DNA from 2 places in the Methylophilus sp. VKM B-3414 genome. Region 1 is predicted to be linked to the other one. Evidence: predicted binding sites of a transcription regulator. Region 1 holds the regulator's gene; the other holds the start of a gene.

The links. Region 1 encodes sigma-54, which starts transcription at its own class of promoters, with help from an activator protein. Its sites were predicted from a motif close to TGGCACNNTTCCTGCT; they were not measured.
Region 2: nirB (nitrite reductase large subunit NirB) is a predicted target of sigma-54. The motif match lies at 2,866-2,881, and genes of this name have one in related genera.

Annotation. Positions count from the first base shown of each region.
Region 1 is NZ_JAVTLI010000006.1:86,608-90,822, forward strand. It holds gene Q9292_RS06765 (anhydro-N-acetylmuramic acid kinase) at 1-444, opposite strand, end outside; gene tyrS (tyrosine--tRNA ligase) at 569-1,807, shown strand; gene Q9292_RS06775 (RNA polymerase factor sigma-54) at 1,853-3,397, opposite strand; gene lptB (LPS export ABC transporter ATP-binding protein) at 3,404-4,147, opposite strand; gene lptA (lipopolysaccharide transport periplasmic protein LptA) at 4,156-4,215, opposite strand, start outside.
Region 2 is NZ_JAVTLI010000001.1:194,999-199,213, forward strand. It holds gene nirB (nitrite reductase large subunit NirB) at 6-2,582, opposite strand; gene Q9292_RS00990 (molybdopterin-dependent oxidoreductase) at 3,067-4,215, opposite strand, start outside.

The DNA of each region.
Region 1 (4,215 bases):
GGCAATATCGCGACTTCTGAAGTCGCCAATGACCGTGATCCCTGTTAATTCTGCCAAGCGGGCATGGTTGCCCAATTGTATGGTGTATGCCATGCCCTCTGCCAGTGTCGGACAGTGCCGGATGGTCTGGCCATGGCAACCGATGGCTGTCACGGCCTCGGCACGGATGTCGGCGAGCTTAAGCAGTTGCTTGACGGCTTGCGCGTAGAGTTCTGCGAGCTGGTTAGCAACCACTGCGGCCTCGTGTAACTCGTTATTGGCGGGCGTGTGCAAGGCCAGTAGACGCTGTTTAAGCGCGTCAGGGTAGGGCAGAAAATAGGTGGCCGTTTGTCTCAGTTGCTCGCCCCATTGCGAGGTGAGCACGGCATCCACCCCGTCCAGGCTGGTGCCAGACATCAGTCCAATAAACAAACGTGGCTGGGAGCGATCGGCAGAAACTTGCATGGGTGTCATTTTAACACTGCTCCAGCCGCGCTTACAGAAATGCATGGGATTACGTTAAAATAGCTGTTTTACTTATTTGAGACGGTGCCATCAGTGCGCATCGTTGTATTTGACGGATACCCGCATGACCGATACCAAACAACCCTCATCTGAAGTGCCAGCATTGAGCCCAGAAATTGCCAAGGCGTTGGCCATTATCAAGCGTGGCGCAGATGAGTTACTGATCGAGCAGGAGCTGGTCGAGAAACTGAAAACAGGCAAGCCGTTACGTGTGAAAGCTGGCTTTGACCCTACCGCGCCCGACTTGCACCTGGGTCATACCGTCCTCATTAATAAATTGCGCCAGTTGCAGGATCTGGGCCATCAGATTTTATTCCTGATCGGTGACTTTACCGGCATGATTGGTGACCCGACTGGCAAAAGCGCCACCCGTCCACCCTTAACCGTGGAGCAGGTCAAGGCCAACGCCGATACCTATGCTGCACAAGTCTTTAAAATACTGGATCCTACCAAAACCGAGATTGTTTTCAACTCCAACTGGTTAAGTGAACTCGGTGCGGCGGGGATGATCAAGCTGGCTGCCAGCCATACCGTGGCCCGCATGCTGGAGCGCGATGACTTCTCCAAACGCTTCAAGGGTAATCAACCGATTGCGATTCACGAGTTTCTGTACCCGTTACTGCAAGGATATGATTCGGTCGCCCTGCAAGCGGATCTTGAGCTCGGTGGTACCGACCAGAAGTTTAACCTGCTCATGGGGCGTGAATTGCAAAAGCAGGCCGGCCAGTCGCAGCAATGTGTGCTGATGATGCCGCTGCTGGAAGGGCTGGATGGCGTCAATAAAATGTCCAAATCACTCGGTAACTACATTGGCATTAGCGAGGCGCCAGAGACTATTTTTGCCAAGATCATGTCGATTTCAGATGAACTGATGTGGCGCTATATTGATTTGCTGTCTTTTGCGACGCTGGAAACCATTGCCGAATGGAAGGCGCAAGTCGCCAGTGGCGCAAACCCCCGCAATATCAAGGTCGGCTTTGCCCAAGAAATTGTGGCGCGTTTCCATGGTCAAGCCGCGGCTGAAAAAGCCTTGCAGGACTTCCAGACCCGTGCCAAAGGCGGCATCCCGGATGACGTGCCCGAAGTTGAAGTGACCATTGAAGGCGACAGCATCGGCATTAGCCAATTGTTAAAACAGGCGGGCCTGGTTGAAAGCACCAGTGAAGCCATGCGCGCAGTGCAGCAAGGCGGCGTCAAGCTCGACAGCGTCAAGGTGGATGATAAGAATCTGCCTTTGACTAAAGGTGTGACAGTGATCGCACAGGTGGGTAAACGTAAATTTGCCAAGATCACAATCAGGTGATCGGAGCTGAGAAACAAAAAAGGCCGCATCTGCGGCCTTTTTTGTTTAGAGCGTTTTGCGCAAGTTCGCGGGCGGAATATTAAGGGACTCGCGATATTTGGCTATGGTACGGCGGGCAACGACGATGCCTTGTTGTGCCAGTGTGTCGGTGATCTGGTTGTCCGACAAAGGCTTTTTCGGGTTTTCTTCGGCCACCATTTGCTTGATCAAGGCTCGGATGGCGGTGGCAGAGCAGGAGCCGCCTGCGTCTGTGGCTACCGAGCTGCCAAAGAAGTATTTGAGTTCATAGACGCCACGCGGTGTGAGCATATACTTATGCGTGGTGACACGTGAAACTGTGCTTTCATGCAAGTCGAGTTCTTCGGCGATTTCACGCAGTACCAGTGGGCGCATGGCTATTTCACCATGCTCAAAGAAGTTGCGTTGGCGGTCTACAATGGCTTGCGACACGCGCAAAATGGTCGAGAAACGCTGCTGGATATTCTTGATCATCCATTTGGCTTCCTGCATCTGGCTTTGCAGGTATTGGCCTGAACTCTCGCGGTTGCGCTTGAGGATGTCCGCATACATCTGGTTGATGCGCAGTTTGGGGATCACGCCATCATTTAAGGAGGCGACCCAAATGCCCTTGATTTTTTTAACCACCACATCGTGCTGGATAAAGTGATCGTGACTAAAGCTGGAAAACTCGCTGCCGGGTCTGGGGTTTTGCTGGCGGATCAGGTGCTGCGCCGCCTTGAGTACCGCTTCATCGCAACCAAGCACCTTGCGCAGTTTGACAAAGTCTTTGTTGGCAAGCAGCGCCAGGTGGTCTTTGGCAATGGCAATGGCGGTTTGCAAGTGTGGCGTTTCTTGCGGCAAACGCGTCAGTTGCAAGAGCAGGCACTCGCGTAAATCGCGCGCACCTACGCCTACAGGGTCCAGATTCTGGATCAGCTTGAGGGCGGTTTCCAGTTCCAGCAGCTCGACCTCAAGTTCGAGTGGCAAGTGCTCCACAATCTCCTGCAGATCTTGCTCCAGATAGCCATCATCAGTGATGCTATCCAGTAGCAGTTTGACCAGGCTCATGTCACGTTGCGATAAATGTGCCAGTTGTATCTGATCAATCAGATGCTCGCGCAAACTGATGCTGGTGGTTTCCTGTCTGGAAAAGTCACTGTCTTCGTCTTCCTGATGATTGCGTCCGGCTTCGTCCCAGTTGCTGGTGCTGCCAAACTCTTCATAATCATCTTCAAACTCTGGCGGCGTGAATTCCTCGTTTAAATTGGGCAGGTCGCTCTCGCTCCCGCCCAGCTCATCGTGCAAGTCTTCACGCAGACTTTCTGCCGGTGCGGTGATCTCTTGCTGCGTTGCCATGTCAAACGAGCTGGCATCTGTCGGCTCAGCTTCTACAGTGGGGGGAGGCGGTGTGTTATCTTCAAACTCGCCTTCTTCACCGTCTGACATTTCCAGTAACGGGTTTTCCTGCAGGATGGTTTCCAGTTCCTGGTTCAGTTCCAGCGTGGAAAGTTGCAGCAAACGGATCGATTGCTGCAGCTGCGGCGTCAGCGCCAGATTTTGCGAAATACGTAATTGCAGGTTCTGTTTCATGACGGATTACAGCCTAAAATTCTTGCCCAGATACACTTCACGCACACCTTCGTTCTGAATGATTTCATCGGGCGTGCCTGCTGCAAACACAGCGCCTTCATTGACAATATAAGCGCGGTCACAGATATCCAGCGTTTCGCGCACATTGTGGTCGGTGATTAAAATACCAATATTCTGACTGCTCAGGTAGCGGATGATTTTCTGGATTTCGATCACCGCAATCGGATCAATCCCGGCGAACGGTTCATCCAGCAAAATAAATTTAGGGTCAGTGGCCAGGCAGCGCGCAATTTCAACGCGTCGACGTTCGCCACCAGACAAGCTGACGGCCTGACTGTTGCGGATGTGCTGGATATGCAATTGATCCAGCAAGGATTCAAGCCTCGCCTCACGTTGCTCTTCCGTATAGGGACGGGTTTCAAGAATGGCGAGGATGTTGTCGGTTACGCTGAGCTTGCGGAAAATGGATGCTTCTTGGGGCAGATAAGCCAAGCCCATGCGCGCGCGCTCATGCATGGGCGCGCGGCTCACGTCGGCGCCATTCAGCGTAATGTTGCCTTCATCCAGCGCAACCAACCCTACAATCATGTAAAAGCTGGTGGTTTTGCCTGCCCCGTTGGGACCCAGCAAGCCGATCACTTCGCCACTGCGTAACTCAAGCGTCGTGTTTTTGACGACGGTACGGCCCTGATAGGTTTTTTTCAGGCGGTTAACCTGCAAATGGTTCTGATCTGCTGCCATGGTTTCCATCTTTAAGCTTACTCTTTGCCTTGCTCACCAGTGTTTTCGGCAGGGGCAGGTTCGACCTTGAGTTGCAA
Region 2 (4,215 bases), on a different contig from region 1:
CTTGATTACTCTGTTGCTGCCAGGATGGGGATGACCTTGGCGGCAGGTGCGGTCTGCTGTTTTTCTGCGGGCGTGGCCGGGCGGATCTGGTTGCGCTCATTGACGAAGACAATATTGTCGTCACCTGCCACACTATTGACGAAGCTGCGGAAGCGCTTGCGCACTTCGGGGTCAGTAACGGCGGTTTTCCACTCGTCCTGATAGTTGTCTACCACGTGTTGCATTTGGGATTCCAGTTCAGCGCCCAGCCCTAACGAATCCTCAATCACGACTTGCTTGAGGTAATCCAGGCCGCCTTCGAGGTTATCACGCCAGGTGCTGGTGCGTTGCAGGCGGTCAGCCGTGCGGATATAGAACATCAGGAAGCGGTCTATCATGCGGATGGCGTCTTCTTTGCTGAGGTCGCTTGCAAGCAGCTCGGCATGGCGTGGCTTCATGCCACCATTGCCGCACACATAGAGGTTCCAGCCATTTTCAGTCGCAATCAACCCCACATCCTTGCCTTGCGCTTCGGCGCATTCACGCGTGCAGCCCGAGACACCAAACTTGATTTTGTGCGGGGCACGCAGGCCTTTGTAACGGTTTTCCAACTGCACGGCCAGGCCGACGCTGTCATCCACGCCATACCGGCACCAGGTGGAGCCGACACAACTTTTGACGGTACGCAGGGATTTGCCATAAGCATGGCCAGACTCAAAGCCAGCCGCGATCAACTCTTCCCAGATATTGGGCAATTGCTCCACGCGGGCACCAAACATGTCCACGCGTGCGCCACCGGTGACCTTGGTATACAAGCCGTATTTTTTCGCAATCTGGCCGATGGCGATCAGGCCATCCGGCGTCACCTCGCCGCCCGGCATGCGTGGCACCACCGAGTAGCTGCCGTCTTTCTGGATGTTGCCCAGGAAATAGTCATTGGAGTCTTGTAAGGACGCCAGGTCTTTCTTCAGGATAAATTCGTTCCAGCATGAGGCCAGAATGCTAGCGGCGGTGGGTTTGCAGATATCGCAGCCCAAGCCCTGGCCGTGTTTATGCAGTAACTCGTCAAAGGTTTTGATCTGGCCCACACGCACCAGGTGGTAAAGCTCCTGGCGCGAATACGGGAAGTGTTCGCACAGGTGATTGTTGACGGTCATGCCCAGTTTCACCATCTGCGCTTTCATCACCTGCGTCACCAACGGCACGCAGCCACCACAGGCGGTACCGGCTTTGGTGCAAGACTTGATGGCGCCTATACTGCAATTGCCAGCCGCCACCGCTTCGCCAATCGCGCCCTTACTGACGTTATTGCAAGAACACAGTACCGCAGTATCCGGCAGGGCATCCACGCCCAGGCCAGGTTTTTCCTTGCCATCGCTGGCTGGAAGAATCAGGAATTCAGGATTTTCTGGCAGCGGCATGTCGTTGACGGTCATCTGTTGCAGCGTGCCGTATTCATCGGCATTGCCAATCAGCACGGCGCCCAGCAGTTTTTTGCCATCTTCGCTGACGACGATTTTTTTGTAGATATTGCGCACTTCATCGGTGTACTGGTAGCTGCGGCAGCCATGGGTTTTGCCATGCGCATCGCCCACGCTGGCAACGTCCACACCCATCAGTTTGAGCTTGGTGCTCATGTCTGCGCCCTGGAAAGTGGTCGATGTTTCACCCAGCAGGTGCGCGCAGGCGGTGCGGGCCATGTCATAGCCAGGCGCGACCAGGCCGAACATCTCGTCGTTCCAGCTGGCGCATTCGCCGATGGCGTAAATATTGTGGTCACTGGAGCGGGAGAAGTTATCTATGGCAATACCGCCACGGGCACCGATGGCCAGGCCGGATTCACGTGCCAGTTCGTCTCGTGGACGGATACCGGCAGAGAACACGATCATGTCGGTTTCCAGCCAGGTGTCATCAAAGAACACCATACGGTGACGTGCTGTCGCACCATCGACAATCGCCGTGGTATTGCGGCTGGTGTGCACGTGTACACCCAGCTCCTCAATTTTGCTGCGCAGCACTTTGCCGCCTGCTTCGTCTACTTGCACCGCCATCAAACGGGGCGCAAATTCAACCACATGGGTTTCCAGGCCCATGTCTTTCAATGCCTTGGCACATTCCAGACCTAGTAAACCACCGCCTACAACGACACCACTCTTGGCGGTTTTGCCTGCTGCCGTCATGGCTTCGAGATCTTCAATGGTGCGGTAGACAAAACAGTTTTCACGGTCACGCCCGGTGACAGAAGGGACAAATGGATAAGAGCCGGTCGCCAGCACCAGCTTGTCGTAGGGCAAGATCGTGTTGTCTATCAGTGTCACGGTATGCTGGTGGCGGTCAATCTGGCTGACGCGGGCATTGAGGCGCAACGTCAGGCCCGGCCGGTCATAAAACCCAGGCTCGACCAGCGACAGGTCTTCCGCCGTGCTGCCCGAGAAAAAGCTGGAGAGGTGCACGCGGTCATAAGCCGGGCGTGGTTCTTCGCCCAGCACGGTGACTTGCAGGTTAGCCGCGGCCAGGTCAGGGTGGCGTTTCACCAGCTCTTGCACAAAGTAATGACCCACCATGCCGTTGCCGACGACGAGGATGCGTGTGTGTTGATTCATCTTGTATTCCTAATCAGATGCAAGCAGGCAGTGTCACGATGTTTTTCATGTCAGTTGCGAGCATTGCGTTATCAAACTCAAAGCCTAAAAACAAAAGCGGCGTCCATAGCCTATGTCGCGATTGCACATTGCAATCCTGCGAAACAAGCTATGGACGCCGTTGTCCAGTATGAGATTTGCCGACGATGGAAAATCTCTGATTTAAAAATGGCATGATAAAACGCCACTTTGTGATAAAAAAAAGCAATTGGCATGCCAACCGCCAGGATGGGGGCGCAGATGAATCAGGATTTATGCTAAGTCATTGTTCCTGATGTGTTTTATCTGCGATATTGCGTGTATGTTTGAGCTTGCGGGCACCGTGCGATCCATCTGCCATTGGTTTGGTGCACGCTAATGAGGCATGTGCACAGGATTGCACCATCCTTGGCGCAATCCTGTGCAGACAGGCGATCAACTGCATTCAGGTGCGCGCGTGATGTCCTTATCCCGCATGGGTTTTGCCATGCAGTTTGACCAGCCGCTTGAGTTCCGGCACGCAGGAGCCGCAACTGGTGCCACATTTCAGCTTGGCTTGCAGCGTCGGTAAATCCGCTCCCATTTGACAGGTCTCGATAATCTCGTTTTCTGAGACATCCAGGCAGTTACAGACGATCTTGCCGCGTGATTTTTGTCCAGTGGGGGGCGCCGCCAGCGGCGCCAGTGCCCATTTGCGCAATTCATCGGTGAACTGGCCTTCGAGCATGACTTGCTTGAGCCAGTCTGCGGCCAGCATTTCACCAATCAGGCGCACCGCGCTGACTTGGCCTTGCTCGACCAGAATGCGTTTACTGATGCCGCGTTTGACATCATCCAGCCGTAGCATGGGCGCATCTTCGACCATGCCAAGCAACTGATCCAGCCGGGCGATCAGTTGGCTATCTGGGGCAGCGTGGTGCGCCGCGCGCAGAATCAGCATGCCGTTGCCACGGCCATACAGTCCCACGGTGGCGTAATCAAAGGCCACCAACAGCGCGCGGATGTCGGCGAGCAAGTGCAGGTCGTTGCAGCTGCGCATCACCGTCATTTGCCAGGGCAAGCTCAACTTTTCGATCTTGACCGCCGTATGCTTGAGTTCCGGTTGCTTGGAGGTTTTATCAAAAGCCGGTGGCATCAACACATTCACGCCCAGGCCATGCATAAACTGGCTGCCCCAGTGCATGGGGATAAACAGCTCGGCCGGTTTGACTTCGTCGGATTGCTGTACCTTGATGATTAACTCACCGCGCTTGTTACTCAGTTTAACAATGTCGCCCTCGCTGATCTGGCGACGTTGCATGTCATCGGCATGCATGGAAACCACGGGCTCTTCGACATGGTTGTAGAGCTGCGCCAGCGTGCCGGTGCGGCTCATGCCATGCCATTGGTCGCGCAGGCGGCCGGTGAGCAGGCGGAACGGATGGCGCGCGTCCGGCTTGTCGGCGGTCGGCTTGTACACCGCGCTGACAAAATGCGCCTTGCCGCCGGGTTTCTGAAACACGCCATCGGTATACAAGCGGGCTTCGCCTTGTGTCACACCAGATTTAAATGGCCATTGTTGCGGGCCCTGACTTTCCAGAATCTTATAGGTAAGGCCGGTGATATCGAGATCGCG